DNA from 2 places in the Streptomyces sp. NPDC059398 genome. Region 2 is predicted to be linked to the other one. Evidence: riboswitches for the same ligand, from Rfam matches in the RefSeq annotation. Region 2 holds a riboswitch; the other holds the start of a gene.
The links. A riboswitch is a leader RNA that binds a small molecule or an ion and turns the genes downstream of it on or off. The one in region 2 is predicted to bind glycine.

Region 1 (9,335 bases), on a different contig from region 2:
AGCCTGCCCGACACGCACAACCCGCTCTTCGCCGAGGCCGAGGCGCGCACCGAGGCCGTCGCCAAGAGCGAGGGCGCCTCCTGGCACGACCCCCGCGAGGACGGCCTGGTCCCCGACGCGTACATCGCGATGGGCCAGACCGCCGAGAACCTGGCAGGGCTCAAGGGCATCACCCGCCAGGACATGGACGAGTTCGGCGTACGGTCGCAGAACCTCGCCGAGGAAGCGATCAAGAACGGCTTCTGGGCCCGCGAGATCACCCCCGTAACGCTCCCCGACGGCACTGTCGTCTCCGCGGACGACGGCCCGCGCGCGGGCGTGACGCTCGAAGGCGTCCAGGGGCTGAAGCCGGTCTTCCGCCCCGACGGCCGCGTCACCGCGGGCAACTGCTGCCCCCTCAACGACGGCGCGGCGGCTCTGGTGATCATGAGCGACACCAAGGCGCGCGAGCTGGGTCTGACCCCGCTGGCCCGGATCGTCTCGACCGGTGTCACCGGCCTCTCCCCCGAGATCATGGGGTACGGCCCCGTCGAGGCGTCGAAGCAGGCGCTGAAGCGGGCCGGCCTGACGATCGGCGACATCGACCTGGCCGAACTGAACGAGGCGTTCGCGGCCCAGGTCATCCCGTCCTACCGCGACCTGGGCCTCGACCTGGACAAGGTGAATGTGAACGGCGGGGCGATCGCCGTCGGCCACCCCTTCGGCATGACCGGCGCGCGCATCACCGGCACGCTGATCAACAGCCTCCAGTTCCACGACAAGCAGTTCGGCCTGGAGACGATGTGCGTGGGCGGCGGTCAGGGTATGGCGATGGTCATCGAGCGCCTCAGCTGACCCCTGGCGCAGAGCTGAATCCGGCCGCGCGGCGCAGGCCGCCCCTGCGATACACAGCGTGGTCAACCAGTGACACCGCGTCGAACCATGCGCCCCGATCCCTCCTGCCGGAGGGGTCGGGGCGCTCGCAACTCCGCTACCCAGAGGCATGGTTGATGACGGCACTGTCACAACTCACCGCCACTCACGCCTCTCGCCGCCCAGTCGTGACCGAATCTCCCCCAGGATGTGACCTATCTCCCGGGGTCACTTGATTCCCGCAGGTCACAGCAGCCTCAGAGGGAAAACCAGGGCCCAAAGACCTGTCCAATTCATGACGTAATGCACTGCCGGGGGGCGCGCTCTCACGACAAGCTGATGTAGGAAGTCGGGGAACGATTGAATCCGGGAGTAAGTCAGTGAGCACTTTGTCGATTGCCCTGCTGCTGACGACGGCCGCCGCCACGGCCGTCGGCGCTGCGTCCCTGCATGCCGCACACGGCCTGCGCCGCCAGATCGCCGCGCTCCGCGACGACCTCGCGGGCGCCTCCGGCGGCAACGCCCGGGGCGCGGCCATACCGGCAGCCCGCGAGGAGACCCCGGCGGACGAGATACGCGCGGCCGTCGCCGAAGCACTGGCCGAGGAGCGCGAACGCGAGCTGGCCGAGGCGCGCGCCTTCTGGGCCGCCCAGGAGTCCCGCGACGCGGCGGACGCCCCGTCCCTCCTCGGCGGTCTGACCGGCCTCGGGGACGACGCCGCGTTCTTCCTGCCGCGCCAGACCGATTTCACCGGCATGGACCCGGCCTTCGAGACCGGCTTCGGTCCTGAGCTGGAGTCGGCCGTCGAGCAGAGCGCCGAAGCGGACGAGGAGCCGGGCGCCGAGGAGTACGCGCCGGACAGCGCCGAACTGGCCGCGGCCCGCCGCAGGCACCCCTCGCACCCCGACTTCGTCCCGGTGCAGACCCCGGTGGTGACCGAGCACGAGCGCATGGTGACCCGCCTCGAAGAGCTGGCCGAGACCCGCACCGCGCTCTCCGACGTCCGTCCCGGCCCGCTCGGGACGCTCGATGTGTACGTCTTCACGGACGGCACCACGCTCTGCATGACCCCGGGCCACCGCGAGACCGCCGAGCGGCTCTCCGAGGCCCTGCGCGCGGGCGACAACCCGGTCCTGCTGGGCGGTTCCGGCATCTCCGGTGCGTACGCGCTGACCTTCACCTGCGGCGAGGAGAACGTCTACATCCTCGCGGACCGCGTCATAGCGTCGCTGTAACGCACCACCGGGGCGCGCCCGCACGGGACTTGCGTATCTCACGCCCCCCGGGTCGCACCGCTCGCGCCCCTCACAGCCCCGATCCGGCCTCCGCCGACTCCACCGACTTCACGGCCTCGTCCAGCTCGACGGACGGGGCCGTTCGCAGCTCCTCGGCCAAGTCGTGTGCGGCGACGGCGAGTTGGTCGGCCACCGCGAACATCCCGGCATCCGGCATGGTCCGCACGGCGGAGTCCGGAGACTCCAGGCGCTGGGCACGCGACGACAGTTCCCTGGCCAGCGCGAGCCCGACGGCGGCGGCACCCCGCTGGAGCCGGCTCTGCGGTGCGGAGCGCAGCCGGTCGGCGAAGCGGTCGGCGGCGGCGGTGAGAGGGGTCGTATCGAGCACGCCGCGACCCTACGCGCCCGCCCCGGACTGTTGCCAACGGGCCGATGCTGAGGCACGGTGCAGGGAAGGCACCAGTAAGGCCGACTCAGCAAGGCCGACTCAGCGCAATGCCTCCGGAGGCGCCGATGTCCCAAGTCTTCTCCGAAGAGACCCATCGCAACATGCTCTCCCGCATCCCCGAGTGCACGGGCCGTGAAGTGTCCGACTGGCTGCGCGCCGTCGACGAAGGCCCCACCCTCGTCCGCTTCGACGAGAAGGTCAGCTGGCTCAGGACCGAACACCACCTCGCCTACGGCCATGCCAAGGCGATCATCCACGAGTACGACCTGAGACGAGCCGCACGGCGCCTGCTGTAGCAGCCCTCCGGGAACTCACCCGGCACCACAGAGCCGCTCATCCGATCCAGTGAACGCCGGTCCAGTGAACACCGGTCCAGTGAAGCCGAAGGGGCCCGCCCGGAACGAGAACGTCCGGACGGGCCCCTCACTGTCGGCCGATGGCCGCTCTGGATCCAGTCGTTACCGATCTAGTCGTTACCGCTGAAGATCGCGACCAGCCGCAGCATCTCCAGGTAGATCCAGACGAGCGACATGGTCAGCCCGAAGGCCGCGAGCCATGACTCCTCGCGCGGAGCGCCGTAGGTGATGCCGTCCTCGATCTGCTTGAAGTCCAGCGTCAGGAAGAAGCAGCCGATCAGGATCGCCAGCACCCCGACGAGCGCGCCGAGCGGCCCGAAGTCGCGCAGTCCGCCGTCACCGGCGACACCGAAGGCGACCAGCAGCAGATTGACCACCATCACCATGAGGAAGGCCATGGCGATGATCATGCCGATCCAGGCGTACCGCGCGGTGACCCGGATCCAGCGCTGCTTGTACGCCACCAGGCTCGCGGCCGACACCGCCATCGTGCCCAGCACCGCCTGGAAGGGCGCACCCGACCACTGGCTGTTGTACATCTCGCTGATCACGCCGAGGAAGATGCCCTCGAAGAACGCGTAACCGAGGATCAGCGCGGGCGCCGGTGTCCGCTTGAAGGACTGCACCATCGCCAGGACGAAGGCCACCAGCGCGGAGCCGAAGGCCAGTCCGTAACTGGTCGACGAGACCGGCAGCAGCACCCAGGCCAGAGCCGCGCCGACCACGACCGTGCCGAGCGTGACGGCCGTACGCGTGACGACGTCGTCCATCGTCATCGCGCCGGCGCGGGCGGGCGCCTGGGGGCCGTCGGGGTCGGTCACGTACGGGTTGGCGGCGTACGGGTTCTGGCCTGACGGGTTCTGCGCGTACGGGTTGGTCCCTACCGCTGGGCCCCCGGCCTGCGGCGCCGCGTTGAACCCCGCGTAGCCGTTGTCGCGGCTGAAGCCCCGTCGCGAGAAGACCGGGTTGCTGCTCCTCATCTCACTCCTCAGTGGCCACGGTGCGTGGCCTCGGGACCAGAGTAATGGGAGAGCAAAGAGAAGGACGTAGTGCCTGGGAAGGATCTTTCGGTGCTTTCGGTGCCTTCGGTGCCTTCGATGCGGGCCGGACCGTGGTCATCCCCGGCGCGGGCACCTCACGGCCGATCCGGACCGGCTTCCCTGGCATGGGCCCCCACCGACCCCGGCCGGGGTCGTTCCGGCCGCTCGGCAGCGCCCGAGAGACGGTCGAGCAGGTCCGGGACGGCGAGCAGGGTGCGTCTCTCGTCGGCGGTCAGCCGCTCCGCGATGGTGTCCGCCACCCAGCGACGGCGGGTGCGCCGGTCACCGTCGAGGGCCTCGGCGCCCGCCGGAGTGATCGCGATGAGGAAGGAGCGCCCGTCGCGCTGGTTACGGGAGCGGCTGACCAGACCGAGCGCCTCCAGCTCGATGACCGTACGGCTCATGCTCTGGTGCTTCACCCCGTGTGCGGCGGCCAGACCGGCGATGGTCTGCGGGCCCTCGCGGTCGAGCGTCCCCAGCGCCGTGGCCTGCATCGGCGGCACCGTGTCGGCGCGGGCACGGACGGCGCGCACGAACCGCCCGATCGAGCGCCGCAGCTCCTCGGCGATGTCTTCGTCATCAAGGTCCATCCGGAAAATATACAATGTGGCTGTACAGTTTCGTTGCAGAGATCAGTGCAGAGATCAGATGCAGAGATTGAGTACAGAGAACAGAGAGAGGAATCCCATGCGCCTCACCAAGCACGCCCACGCCTGTGTCACCCTCACCGACGGCGACCGCACCCTGCTGATCGACCCGGGCACCTTCACACCGAACGCGGCTGAGCTGATCGCCGACGCCGACGCGATCCTCGTCACCCACGAGCACTTCGACCACTTCGACGAGGCCGCACTCAGGGCGGAGCTGGCCAGGCGCCCCGGCCTCACGGTCCACACCACCGCCGAGGCGGCGGCGAAGCTGGGTGCGCAGGCTGTCGCCGTGTCGGCCGGCGACCGGATCGACGTCGCGGGCTTCCAGGTGACCGTGCACGGCGAGCAGCACGCGCTCATCCACGAGAAGATCCCGCAGGGGCAGAACGTCGGGTTCCTGGTGGAGGGCCGCGTCTTCCACCCCGGCGACTCCTACTCCGTGCCCGAGGCCCCCGTCGAGACGCTGCTGCTGCCGACCAGCGGCCCGTGGACGAAGTTCGGCGAGGCCGCCGACTTCGTGCAAGCCGTGCGCCCCGGCCGCAGCATCCAGATCCACGAGCTGATGCTCAGCGAGCTGGGCCAGAGTTCGGCCGCCATGTTCCTCGGCGAGGACGGACTGACCGGCATCCCGCTGGAGATTCTCGCCCCGGGCGCATCCACCGAGCTCTGATCCGGGGATCCGGGAGGGGGGCCGGGCCAACGCCCCGCGTTTCCGGGCCGGTTGCACCACGGCAATCGGTCACGGGCAAGGAAATCCGGACACGTACTCTGCTCGACGGCACGAGGTTCCCGGCGACGTGCCCGCGTCGGCACCTTCCGCCGGCCGCGCCCGGCGTCCGGCGGGAGTGCCCGGAACCGGACTTGAACCGGAATCGCCCCGCCCTCTGACCTGCGATGACGCTCTGGCTTCGGGAAATGCCCCCGGTCGAAGGGGTTCCGGCCCGGATGAGCCGGGGACAGCTGGGCCCCCGGGGGGGCGGCGGGGGGCGGGGGGCGCCCCGCCCCGGGCCGGGGTTCAGGGCCGGGGAAGATGGCGCGGGGTCCGGGGCGGCGACGGGTCGGCCGGGGTCCTGGGCCGGGGAAGACGGCGCGAGGTCGGGAGCCGCGCCGGGTCGGTCGGGCGCCGCGTCCGGGGAAGCGGGTCAGGCGCGTTCCTCCTCGCCCGCGAGCCGGCCGAAGTCGCGGTCGGGCGGGGGCGGTGTGGGGGCCGAAATACCGAGCCCGTAGTGGTGGTAGAGCTGGAGTTCCTGTTCCGGTGAGAGGTGGCGGCCGACACCGAAGTCCGGCGCTTCCTTGATCAGGGTCCGGTCGAAGGGCACCCGCAGGGTCTCGCTGACCAGCTCGCTCGGTTTCAGCGGGACGAAGGCATCCCGGCTGAACAGCCCGGTGCGTACCGCGGCCCACTCGGGGACTCCGGTGGCGTCGTCGAGGTAGACCTCGTCGACCGTGCCTATCTTGAGGCCGTTGCGGTCGAATGCCTTGCGGCCGATCAGGCTGCGCGGATCTATGTCGGTCTGCACGGTTCCTCCAACTGATCGCGACGGAACACGCTGTCTCCCGCCCCCTGCGAAGGTCTTCCCCTCAGAGAAGTCCAGATCCGGGGTATCGGCCACTCGAACACCGTGCGAAGCGGCTCGCTGGTACGCTGGCCAGTGGCTGCTGACCCCGCGCGGGAGAGCCCTTCGGACACATCGTCCGGGGGCGCCGAAGGAGCAACTCCTCCCCGGAATCTCTCAGGCACACGTACCGCGCGGACGAGGTCACTCTGGAAAGCAGGGCGGGCGTCGGGCGGGCACGTCCGGATCCCTACCTCACCGACGGTGAAAGCGGGCACGTCGAAAGGCGGGCCGGTGAAACTCTCAGGTTGAGATGACAGAGGGGGAGGCCGTCCGGGTACCCGTGCCGTGGTACCCCTCGCAGGTCGTAACGACCAGGAGGCCTCCGCCATGACTTCCCCTCGCACTCCGCTCTCCCAGCTGGAGCGTGGCACCCCCTTCGAGCAGCGCCACATCGGGCCCGACGCGGGGGCCCAGGCCAAGATGCTCGCCCACGTCGGTTACGGATCGCTCGCCGAGCTCACATCGGCCGCCGTCCCCGAGGTCATCAGGACCACCGACGCGCTGAACCTCCCGGACGCCCGCACCGAGGCCGAGGTCCTCGGCGAACTGCGCGCGCTCGCCGACCGCAACCAGGTCCTCGCCCCGATGATCGGGCTCGGCTACTACGGCACGTTCACCCCGCCGGTCATCCTGCGCAACGTCATGGAGAACCCCGCCTGGTACACGGCGTACACGCCCTACCAGCCGGAGATCTCCCAGGGACGTCTGGAGGCGCTGCTGAACTTCCAGACCGTGGTGGCCGATCTGACCGGTCTGCCCACCTCGGGCGCCTCGCTCCTCGACGAGGGCACCGCGGCGGCCGAGGCGATGTCCCTCGCGCGCCGGGTCGGCAAGGTCAAGAACGGTGTCTTCCTGGTCGACGCCGACGCCCTTCCGCAGACCGTCGCGGTGATCCGCACGCGCGCCGAGCCGGCCGGTGTCGAGGTCGTCGTCGCCGACCTCGCGGACGGCATCCCGGCCGATGTGGCCGAGCGCGGTGTCTTCGGCGTCCTGCTCCAGTACCCCGGCGCCTCCGGCCGGGTCCGGGACATCGCCCCCCTCATCGAGCGCGCCCACGAGCTGGGCGCGGTCGTCACCGTCGCCGCCGATCTGCTGGCGCTGACGCTGCTCACCTCGCCCGGTGAGCTGGGCGCCGACATCGCGGTCGGCACGACGCAGCGGTTCGGCGTCCCGATGGGCTTCGGCGGGCCGCACGCCGGGTTCATGGCCGTACGCGAGAAGTTCGCGCGCAGCCTGCCGGGCCGGCTCGTCGGGGTCTCCGTCGACGCCGACGGCAACAAGGCGTACCGGCTGGCCCTGCAGACCCGTGAGCAGCACATCCGCCGCGAGAAGGCCACCAGCAACATCTGCACCGCACAGGTGCTCCTCGCCGTGATGGCCGGGATGTACGCCGTCTACCACGGCCCCGACGGCCTGCGGGACATCGCCCGGCGCACCCACCGGTACGCCGCCGTCCTCGCGGAGGGACTGCGCGCCGCAGGGGCCGACGTCGTGCACGGCGACTTCTTCGACACCCTCACCGTACGGACCGGGGGCCGGGCCGCCGAGGTCGTCGCCGCCGCCCGGGAGGGCGGGGTCAACCTCCACCAGGTCGACGCGGACCTGGTCTCCATCGCCTGCGACGAGACCACCACGCGTACCCAGCTGGCCGCCGTCTGGGCCGCCTTCGGCGCCGAGGGCGACATCGACGCGCTCGACGGGCGCACCGCCGACGCGCTGCCCTCGGGGCTGCTGCGCGAGGACGCCGTCCTCACCCACCCGGTCTTCCACCAGCACCGTTCCGAGACGGCGATGCTGCGCTACCTGCGCAAGCTGGCCGACCGTGACTACGCGCTGGACCGGGGGATGATCCCGCTCGGCTCCTGCACGATGAAGCTCAACGCCACCACCGAGATGGAGCCGGTCACCTGGCCCGAGTTCGGTGCGATGCATCCCTTCGCCCCGGTCGAGCAGGCCCAGGGCTACCTGACGCTCATTCAGGAGCTGGAGGAGCGGCTCGCCGAGGTCACCGGATACGACAAGGTCTCCCTCCAGCCCAACGCCGGGTCGCAGGGTGAGCTGGCCGGTCTGCTGGCCGTGCGCGCCTACCACCGGGCCAACGGCGACACCGCGCGCACCGTCTGCCTCATCCCGTCGTCGGCGCACGGCACCAACGCCGCAAGTGCGGTGATGGCCGGGATGAAGGTCGTGGTCGTGAAGACCCGCGAGGACGGTGACGTCGACGTCGACGACCTGAACGCCAAGATCGAGCAGTACCGCGACGAGCTGTCCGTGCTGATGGTCACCTATCCGTCGACCCACGGAGTCTTCGAGGAGCACATCACCGACATCTGCGCCGCGGTGCACGAAGCGGGCGGGCAGGTGTACGTCGACGGCGCCAACCTGAACGCGCTGGTCGGACTCGCCAAGCCCGGCAAGTTCGGCTCGGACGTCTCGCACCTCAATCTGCACAAGACCTTCTGCATCCCGCACGGCGGCGGCGGCCCCGGTGTCGGCCCCGTCGGTGTACGGGCCCACCTCGCGCCGTACCTCCCCAACCACCCGCTGCAGCCGACCGCCGGTCCCGAGACGGGCGTCGGACCGGTCTCGGCCGCGCCGTGGGGCTCGGCCGGGATCCTGCCGATCTCCTGGGCGTACGTACGTCTGATGGGTGGCGAGGGGCTCAAGCGGGCGACGCAGGTGGCCGTGCTGGCCGCGAACTACATCGCCAAGCGTCTCGAACCGCACTTCCCGGTGCTGTACACCGGCCCCAAGGGGCTGGTCGCGCACGAGTGCATCGTCGATCTTCGGCCGCTGTCCAAGGCGACCGGCGTGAGCGTGGACGACATCGCCAAGCGCCTCATCGACTACGGCTTCCACGCGCCGACCATGTCGTTCCCGGTGGCCGGAACGCTGATGATCGAGCCCACCGAGAGCGAGGACCTGGCCGAGCTCGACCGGTTCTGCGACACGATGATCGCGATCCGCGCCGAGATCGAGAAGATCGCGTCCGGGGAGTGGCCGGCCGGCGACAACCCGCTGTGCAACGCCCCGCACACCGCGGCGGCGCTGGGCGGCGAGTGGTCCCACGCGTACACCCGCGAGGAGGCCGTCTTCCCGGCCGGTGTCTCGCCCGCCGACAAGTACTGGCCGCCG
Region 2 (9,612 bases):
CTGGGCGGCCATGGAGTCGGTCGTCTGCCCGCCGAGGCGGGGAACGAGGAAGAAGATCGCGAAGGTGACTGCGCTGACCACCAGCAGCAGCAACACCGCGGCGAATACGCGTCGGATGATGTACGCAGCCACAGCCGTGCGGCGCCGGGACGGACGGACGGGGTAGGCCCGTCCGTCCCGGCGCCTTCACCTGCCTTTCAGGGGGGTGCTGTCGATGAACAGGTGTTGTTACTTGGTCGAGGTCATCAGCACGTAGTCGTACATGCCGAGGTACGCCTGACTGACCGTTACGTTCGCCGCCGAGTCCGGGCGGTAGAGCAGGTTCTTGCGGTAGAAGAGCGGGACGAGCGAGGCGTTCTCCATCACCATCTGGTCGACCTGGCCCCAGGTGGCGTTGCGCTTCGCGTTGTCCAGCGTCCCGATGCCCTTGACGATCTCCGCGTTGATCTTCGGGTCGTCGAGCTCCATCAGGTTGGTGCCACCGGACGGCTTGATGGCCTTGCCGTCGACGATCTGGTCGATGTAGCCGAAGCCGGCCGGCCAGTCGGCGCCCCACGCCATCATCATCATTCCGGCGTTGTTCTTGTGGACCCAGTCCGGGACGCCCGCGAAGTCGGTGAAGTACTTGTCCGACGGGAACGTCTTGATGTCGGCGATGATGCCGATCTTCTTCAGGCTCTGCTGGAGCTGGGTGGCGCTGGTGACCTCGTCGGGACGGTCGGAGCGCGCGGTCAGCGTCGTCTTGAAGCCCTTGGGCTTACCGCACTTGGCCAGGTACTGCTTGGCCTTGGTCACGTCGCCCTTGTTGCCCGGGGTCGGGTACAGGTCGAACTTCTTGTAGCCCGAGACACCCGGCGGGATGACGGTCGTCGCCGGGTCGCCCCGGACCTCGCCGCCGATCGCGTCGACCATGTCTGCCTTGTCGGCGACGTACTGCACGGCCTTGCGGCAGTCGGCGTTGTTGAACGGCTTCACATGCACGTTCAGCGCGAGGTACTGCAGCGCGCCGGCGTACGGGTCGTCCGTCTTCGCCTTCTCGGTGGCCTTGGTGATGACCTTCGGCTGAGTCTTGGACTGCAGACCGGTACCGGCGATGTCAGCGGTGCTGGTGTCGTTGAGCAGGTGCTCGTCGACGGTCGTCGGCTGGACGTTGAAATTCAGGTTGATCTTGTCCGGCAGCGCCTTGCGGACCGGGTCGGTCTTCGGGTCCCACTGCGGGTTGCGGACCAGCGTCGCGCCGCGGCTCTCGCTGTACGAGGCGAACTTGTACGGGCCCGACGACACGATGTGCTGGACGTACGAGGCGCCCTTGTCGGCCTTCTGCGGCACCGGAGCGGTCTGCGAGAAGGACGCGAGGTAGTCCATGTCCGCGAACGGCTTGCTCAGGTGGAAGACGATCGTGGAGTCGTCCGGCGTCTCGATGGACTTGAGACCGTCGGCCGACTTGTCCTTGTAGGGACCCTTGTACTTGTCGCCGTCCTTGAGGTACGTGCTGAAGTACGTGGGCCCGTTGGACAGCGCCTCACGGGCGAAGGTCCGCTCGATGGCGTACTTGACGTCCTTCGAGGTGATCACGGTGCCGTCCTGGAACTTCACGCCCTTGCGGAGGTGGTACGTCCAGGTCTTGGCGTCCGGGGACGCCTTGCCCAGGCTGGTCGCCAGGTCGGGCACGATCTTGAGCCCGTCCTTGCCCGGAGCCGGGTTGAAGGTCACCAGCGCACGCGCGTAGAGGCGGGAGAAGTTCTGCACCCAGCCGTAGTACGTGTTGCCGGGGTCCAGGGAGTCGGCGGCACTTGAGTGCTCGTAGGTGACCGTCCCTCCCTTCTTGCTGGTCTTGTTGACGATGCTGGTCAGAGCTGCGTCTGCCTTGCCATGGCTGCCCCCGCCGCCACTGTCACTGCTCCCGCAAGCGGTGGCAGCGAGCCCCAGCGCTACCGTCGCGGCTATCGCCGCTGCCGTCTTCCTGCTCTTCATGCTGAGGAAAGCCCCCTCGGTTGTCCGGTGTGCGGCACGGCCGCGATTACTTGCCACGGGGGTCGAGTGCGTCACGCAGCCCGTCCCCCAGCAGATTGAAGGCCAGCACGGTGATGAAGATCGCCAGGCCGGGAATGACCATGAACATCGGGTCGACCTGGTAGAGGTCGACCGCGGTGGACAACATGCCGCCCCAGGAGGCCTGCGGCGGCTGGATGCCCACGCCGAGGAAGCTCAGGGACGCCTCGAAGAGGATGTTGGTGGGGATCAGCAGCGTCGAGTAGACGAGGATCGGCGCGACCAGGTTCGGGAGCAGCTCGCGCAGGAGGATGAAGGGCCCGCGGGCCCCCAGCGAGCGGGCGGCCTCGACGAACTCCCGTTCACGCAGGCTGAGCGTCTGCGCGCGGACGATGCGGCCCATGTAGGGCCAGTTGAAGAATCCGATCACGAAGATCAGCACGCAGATACGGAGCGTCAGACCGCTGAGGCCGAACGCGTTGCCCTGCAGCGATGCGGAGATGGAGATCGCGAACAGCAGCAGCGGGAACGCCAGGAAGGTGTCCATCAGACGGCTGATGCCGCTGTCCACCCAGCCGCCGTAGAAGCCGGCCACCACGCCCATCACGACACCGATGACCACCGAGAGGAGCGTCGACCCGGCGGCGACCACCAGGGAGACCCAGGAGCCCTCGATGATGCGCGCCAGGATGTCCCGGCCGGTCTGCGGCTCCACACCCAGCGGGTGGCTCCAACTGATGCCGCCGAAGCTGCCCTTGGGCCCCAGCAGAGCCGGGTCCACCAGATTCTGGTGGAAGCCGTTGGGGTCGAGCCCGAACATCGCCTGGATCGGCTTGGAGAGGAGGGCGACCAGCACCAGCAGGATCACGACGACCCCGCCGGCCATGGCGACCTTGTCCCGCTTGAAACGCGTCCAGGCGATCCGGCCGAGCGAACGGCCCTCGATCTGGCTCTGCGTGGCCCCCGTGAGTACTGCCTCCGGCTGCGCTTCGGCAGTCGACCCGGTGGTCTCGATCGGTGCGGTCACAGTGCCTTTGACCCCTCCCGGCCGGCGGTGGCCGGCCCGTACCTGCCGCGGTGGCGGCTGCTGTGCATCTAGCGCATCGGGTGATGCCACTGTGCTGAAGTGACGGAATGTGTTCATGGCACGTCGCAACAAGGGCACGACGATGCTCGATGCAGGGAGTCTTCATTGCGGTTGCGATCACCCGCCAGACCTGAAGGTGAATGTATGCGCAACCGTGATGCGGTTAATGGACTTCCGTTATCCGGACGTCAGGACCGGCTGAGCGGAAACTTTCCTCACCAATGGGCCAGTTCGGACATCGCACCCAACAACCGCTGTTGACGGCCCAATTGGGACACTCAGCCTACCGGCGGGTATCCGTATCCCGCCGCGGGAGAGGAGGCCGCGTGGGCCTCACGGTCGTAGAAGGGGCGGCAGTTGGCCCGCAGCCACATCCCGACCGGGTCGTACGCGTCGGAGAGCGCCACGGTCGACACCGGCAGCCCCTCCGGAACCGCGGCGATCGACTGCTGCATCATCGCCCGCACCGAATCCACGGACTGCTGGCTGGTGTCGTACAGATCGAGCCCGATGGCCAGATACGGGGTGCCGAGCGCGGGCTGCACCCAGGCCCGGCTCAATGAGCGGATCGCCGGGGTGTGGTGGGCGCTCTGGGTGAGCAGCGCGTAGAACTGCGGGATCTCGATGGCCGGTTCGGAGAGCCGCAGCGGTCCGGCGGGCATCCGGTCCAGACCGGTGGCGATACGGCGCAGGTCGGTCCAGGGGATGCCGACACCGCCGCCGGGGGCATGCGGATTGAGCCAGATTCCCCAGTGGTCCGGGTAGAGGGAGCGCGCGATGTCACGGCCGGTGACCACCTCGTGCGAACGGTTCCAGCCGGAGACCGCCAGCTCCTGCGCCGATGTCACACACGGGGCGTAACCGAGGCCTTCGATCTCCATGTTCCCGTACTGGGCGTCCGGCGACCCGGCCCGGCCGTTCCAGAGCAGCATCCAGACCTGGCTGTCGGCGAGCGCCTGCAGCAGTGCCTCATAGGCGTCGTACCGCCCGGGGGTCACCTGGAGCAGCATCTGCTCGACCTGCCCGGCCGTCGTGCCCGACGCGCTCACCCTGGGTCCCGCCCCTCTTCGATCCACCCGTTGACGTGCTTGTGCCATGCGCCGGGACGCGGCCCGCCCGGCGCGGTCCACACCGTTCGCCCGTGCGATTCCGGCCATCCGGCCGGCCGCTGGTCCGCCCGTCCGGTCGGCCGCACGATTCCGGCCAGTCCGCGGGCCGGCCGTCCCGTGCGTCCCACGCATCCGACCAGCTTAGGCTGCGGCGGGTTCGGTGCGCCTGCGCGGCACCGGACCGTCCGCTCCTCCCGTCCCGCGGTACCGGGCCCGCCGCAGCGGCCCCTCGGTACCGCCCCTACAGCACCGGCCCCTCCGCCCCGGCCCTGACGTAGAACGGCCTGACCTTCTCCAGCATCCAGTCGGCGACCGGGTCCTGCGCCACATCGAGGAGGACGAGATTGACCGGCCAGCTCACCTCGACCCGGTGCAGCGCCCGGCCGAGCGCGTCCATCGGGGCGTTGCGGCCCGCGCCGTCCCATGTCGCGAACTCGACCCCGACGAAGAGGACCGGGTCGCCGCCCTCGATGGAGGCGAGGGCCCGGCGGGCCGAGCGGACCACACCCGACTCCTCGAACTCGCCCGCGGCGGCGGAGAGGAAGTCGACCGGCTCCTCCTGCCAGTCCGGCTCGAAGAGCCGCACCCGGCCGCCGGTCGCGGGCCCGTCGAGGGGGGTCCGGCCGCTGCGGCAGAGTTCGGCCACCGCGGGCGGCGGCAGCGGCATGCCGATCGCACCGCCCGGGTTCACCACGAGACCCAGCTGCGGCGGCAGCCCCCGGGCGAACTCGACGGCGGGGGCCACCGCGAAGGAGTAGTGCGAGCCGACGCACTGGAGGAACTGCGCCTCCGAGCTGAAGACCGGCACATAGGCCCCGCCCTCGATCTCGACGGTGGGCAGGTCGAGTGAACTGCTCTCCTGCCCGCCGCCGTTGGGCAGCGGAACCCAGAGATTGCTGCGCCCCAGCACCTCGATCAGCCGGCCGCCCGCGCCGGGGTTCCCGACCGATGCGGTCAGGACCTCTTCGAGCTCATTTCCCGGCCATGCCATGTCCACCGAGGTATCCCCTTCTCACCTGTGCATCCGTGCACGCGTTCACCTGCCGACCGACCCTAACGGCCCCCGCCACGACAGACAGCTGAGCTCCTTCAATCCGCCGCCCCGAAGCGGATCGCGCGCAGCACGGCCGCAGCCTCCCGGTCGAGCAGCACGGCCGAACGGCAACCGGCGGGCAGCCGCGCCCGCTCGGCCGCCCGGACCAGCCCGGCGACCGCCCCGCGGTGCCGGGCGAAGGCGTACGCGGAGACCTTCCGGCCGCGCTCGGCCTGGCCGGCCAGCGCCATCGCGGGCGTCACGTCGAGCAGCAGCAGATGCAGGGCGCTGCCGCGCCGCCGCGCCGTGCGGGCCAGCAGGGCACGGACCCAGAAGTGCGTACCGCAGTCGTGCACGACGACACCGGCACCCGAGCGCAGGGCCCGCCACAGCCTGCCGTAGTGGGCGGCCCGCACCAGCGGCCGGTAGCTCCAGTACGGCAGCAGGCGCGGCAGCCGGCGCTCCCAGCGGTCCCGGGTGTCCTGCGAGTCGATTCCGTACGCCCCGGCGGCCCTGCGCAACAGCGTGGACTTGCCGCTGCCCGGCAGTCCGGACAGGACCACCACGTCCCCCGCGGCGAACACCAGGGCGTGCGGGCTGCGGCCGGTCCGCCGGCGCAGGTCCCGCACCGCGGGCGCGCGCCCGGATCCCGCCCGTCCACTCCGTACGGCCGGCCCGGCCACGGTCCGTGCGGGCCCCGGCCCCACCGTCCGCCCGGCCGCCTCCTGCCCGGATCCCGCCGGCCACCCGGCCCCGGCCCCCGGCCCGCCGGGCACCGTCTCCGGCGCCGGATCCGCACGCCGCTCCTGTCCCACCATGGCCGCTCCCCCTGTCGGGCCACCCCGTACGCCGCCTGCGCCTGCGCATGCCTGCGTCCTTGTGCATACCCCCGTCGGCGAAGTGTAAAGAAAGAGTAATGCGAGACCGGTGGGGCAACGATCGCCCGGCATGCGATGATGTGCGCGCCAACTCCATACAGGCCGTTCGAATCCGCGCGGGAGAGTTCCCGGTCACTGGCCGGGGCGCCGAAGGAGCAAGTCCCTCCCTTGTAATCTCTCAGGCCCCGTACCGCGCGGACGAGGCAGATCTGAAAAGCGGACCGCCCCGCGGTCCCACCCAAGGTGCAAGCCGCGCCCTCCCGACAGGCGCCGGCGAACCTCTCAGGTTCCGATGACAGATGGGGAGGATCGTCCTCGTCTGTCATGCCCCGGGAGTACCGCATATGAGCCCCACGCCCCGCCTCACCGCACTCGACGCCCTGCACCGTTCGCTGGGCGCGACCATGACCGACTTCGCGGGCTGGGACATGCCGCTGCGCTACGCCAGTGAGCGCGACGAGCACATCGCCGTACGGACCCGTGCCGGTCTCTTCGACCTCTCCCACATGGGCGAGATCACCGTCAGCGGCCCGGAGGCCGTGCGGCTGCTCGACCACGCGCTGGTCGGCAACATCTCCACCGTCGGCAACGGCCGCGCCCGCTACACCATGATCTGCCAGGAGGACGGCGGGATCCTGGACGACCTGATCGTCTACCGGCTGGGCGAGCAGGAGTACATGGTCGTCGCCAACGCGGGCAACGCACAGACCGTCCTGGACGCGCTGACCGCACGCGCGGGCGGTTTCGACGCCGTCGTACGGGACGACCGCGACGCCTACGCCCTGCTGGCCGTACAGGGCCCGGAATCCTCCGGCATCCTGAAGTCGCTCACCGACGCCGACCTGGACGGGCTGAAGTACTACGCCGGTCTGCCCGGCACCGTCGCCGGTATCCCTGCGCTCATCGCCAGGACCGGCTACACGGGCGAGGACGGTTTCGAGCTGTTCACCGCCCCGGCCGACGCCGAGAAGCTCTGGCAGGCCCTCACCGAAGCGGGCACCCCGGCCGGTCTCGTGCCCTGTGGTCTGTCCTGCCGCGACACCCTGCGCCTGGAGGCCGGCATGCCGCTGTACGGCCATGAGCTGACCACCGCGCTGACGCCCTTCGACGCCGGTCTCGGGCGGGTCGTCAAGTTCGAGAAGGAGGGCGACTTCGTCGGGCGCACCGCCCTGGAGGCCGCCGCCGAGCGCGCCGCTTCGGCCCCGCCGCGCAAGCTGGTCGGCCTGATCGCCGAGGGCCGCCGGGTCCCCCGCGCGGGCTACCAGGTCGTCGCGGACGGCCAGGTCGTCGGCGAGGTCACATCGGGCGCCCCGTCCCCGACGCTGGGCAGGCCGATCGCCATGGCGTACGTCGACGCGGCATACGCGGAGCCCGGCACGTCCGGTGTGGGCGTGGACATCCGCGGTACCCATGAGCCGTACGAGGTCGTGGCCCTCCCCTTCTACAAGCGCCAGAAGTGACCCACACCATCTCAGCCCGTAAGACCACTGTTCACCAGCACTCCCCCGCATCCAGGAGAATCAGGTCATGAGCAACCCCCAGCAGCTGCGTTACAGCAAGGAGCACGAGTGGCTGTCGGTCGCCGAGGACGGCGTCTCGACGGTCGGCATCACGGAGTTCGCGGCCAACGCGCTCGGTGACGTCGTCTACGCCCAGCTCCCTGAGGCCGGGTCCACGGTCACCGCGGGCGAGACCTGCGGCGAGCTGGAGTCGACCAAGTCGGTCAGCGATCTGTACGCCCCGGTCTCCGGTGAGATCACCGAGATCAACCAGGACGTCGTCGACGACCCGTCGCTGGTGAACACCGCCCCGTACGAGGGCGGCTGGCTGTTCAAGGTGCGCGTCACCGGCGAGCCGGACGACCTGCTCTCCGCCGACGAGTACGCCGCTCTCTCCGCCGGCAACTAGGGACCTAGGGACTATTGATGTCACTTCTTGATTCCTCCCTCCACGAGCTCGACCCGGACGTCGCCGCCGCTGTCGACGCCGAGCTGGTCCGCCAGCAGTCCACCCTCGAAATGATCGCCTCGGAGAACTTCGCTCCGGTCGCGGTCATGGAGGCCCAGGGCTCCGTCCTCACCAACAAGTACGCCGAGGGCTACCCGGGCCGCCGCTACTACGGCGGCTGTGAGCACGTCGACGTGGTCGAGACGATCGCGATCGACCGTGTGAAGGCGCTCTTCGGCGCCGAGCACGCGAACGTCCAGCCGCACTCGGGCGCCCAGGCGAACGCGGCCGCGATGTTCGCGCTGCTCAAGCCCGGTGACACGATCATGGGCCTGAACCTCGCGCACGGCGGTCACCTGACCCACGGCATGAAGATCAACTTCTCCGGCAAGCTCTACAACGTGGTCGCGTACCACGTCGACGAGGAGACCGGCCAGGTCGACATGGCCGAGGTCGCCCGCCTCGCCAAGGAGACCCAGCCGAAGCTGATCGTGGCCGGCTGGTCCGCCTACCCGCGCCAGCTGGACTTCGCCGCGTTCCGCGAGATCGCCGACGAGGTCGGCGCGTATCTGATGGTCGACATGGCGCACTTCGCCGGCCTGGTGGCCGCGGGTCTGCACCCGTCGCCCGTCCCGCACGCGCATGTCGTCACCACGACCACGCACAAGACGCTGGGCGGCCCGCGCGGTGGTGTGATCCTCTCCACCGCCGAGCTCGCCAAGAAGATCAACTCGGCGGTCTTCCCCGGTCAGCAGGGCGGCCCGCTGGAGCATGTGATCGCGGCGAAGGCGGTCGCCTTCAAGGTGGCGGCGACGGACGACTTCAAGGAGCGCCAGCAGCGCACCCTGGACGGCTCCCGCATCCTGGCCGAGCGTCTGGTGCAGGCCGATGTCACCGAGCACGGTGTCTCGGTCCTCTCCGGCGGCACCGATGTGCATCTGGTCCTGGTGGACCTGCGCAACTCGGAGCTCGACGGCCAGCAGGCCGAGGACCGTCTCCACGAGATCGGCATCACGGTCAACCGCAACGCCGTCCCGAACGACCCGCGCCCCCCGATGGTCACATCGGGGCTGCGGATCGGCACTCCGGCCCTGGCCACCCGTGGTTTCCAGGCCGAGGACTTCTCCGAGGTCGCGGACATCATCGCGTCCGCGCTGAAGCCTGCCTACGACCGGGAGGCGCTGGCCGCCCGGGTCTCCGCGCTGGCCGGGAAGTTCCCGCTCTACCCCGGGCTGAAGTAGGCCCGGACCCGTACGGTTGCAGGACCGGTCGGTCCGGATCAGTACGGTTTTGTACGAACCACGGGGCACCCCGCACACTGGTCGGTGAGCGGGGTGCCCCGCACCACGTACGCACTTGCTCACCGCTGTACCGCGCTTTCTCTGCACCACCCCGGCAGACAACGGCGTCTACCTCACCAAGGAGTTCCCTGTGGCCATATCGGTCTTCGACCTCTTCTCGGTCGGCATCGGTCCGTCCAGCTCCCACACGGTGGGCCCGATGCGGGCCGCCCGGATGTTCGCCGCGCGGCTGAAGAACGAGGGTCTGCTGGCCCACACCGGCTCG

Region 1: another riboswitch for glycine. It lies ahead of gcvP (aminomethyl-transferring glycine dehydrogenase); the one in region 2 lies ahead of gcvT (glycine cleavage system aminomethyltransferase GcvT).

Annotation. Positions count from the first base shown of each region.
Region 1 covers NZ_JBHYWP010000114.1:16,822-26,156, reverse strand. The annotation lists gene ACFXBC_RS30335 (acetyl-CoA C-acetyltransferase) at 1-834, shown strand, start outside; gene ACFXBC_RS30330 (hypothetical protein) at 1,257-2,087, shown strand; gene ACFXBC_RS30325 (hypothetical protein) at 2,158-2,475, opposite strand; gene ACFXBC_RS30320 (DUF4287 domain-containing protein) at 2,601-2,831, shown strand; gene ACFXBC_RS30315 (Bax inhibitor-1/YccA family protein) at 3,002-3,871, opposite strand; gene ACFXBC_RS30310 (MarR family winged helix-turn-helix transcriptional regulator) at 4,027-4,521, opposite strand; gene ACFXBC_RS30305 (MBL fold metallo-hydrolase) at 4,619-5,251, shown strand; gene ACFXBC_RS30300 (PRC-barrel domain-containing protein) at 5,724-6,101, opposite strand; glycine riboswitch at 6,242-6,340, shown strand; gene gcvP (aminomethyl-transferring glycine dehydrogenase) at 6,528-9,335, shown strand, end outside.
Region 2 covers NZ_JBHYWP010000003.1:77,116-86,727, reverse strand. The annotation lists gene ACFXBC_RS02285 (ABC transporter permease) at 1-132, opposite strand, end outside; gene ACFXBC_RS02280 (ABC transporter substrate-binding protein) at 229-1,974, opposite strand; gene ACFXBC_RS02275 (ABC transporter permease) at 2,021-3,019, opposite strand; gene ACFXBC_RS02270 (enhanced serine sensitivity protein SseB C-terminal domain-containing protein) at 3,358-4,128, opposite strand; gene ACFXBC_RS02265 (enhanced serine sensitivity protein SseB) at 4,430-5,179, opposite strand; gene ACFXBC_RS02260 (AAA family ATPase) at 5,278-6,039, opposite strand; glycine riboswitch at 6,207-6,302, shown strand; gene gcvT (glycine cleavage system aminomethyltransferase GcvT) at 6,444-7,559, shown strand; gene gcvH (glycine cleavage system protein GcvH) at 7,627-8,007, shown strand; gene glyA (serine hydroxymethyltransferase) at 8,025-9,287, shown strand; gene ACFXBC_RS02240 (L-serine ammonia-lyase) at 9,478-9,612, shown strand, end outside.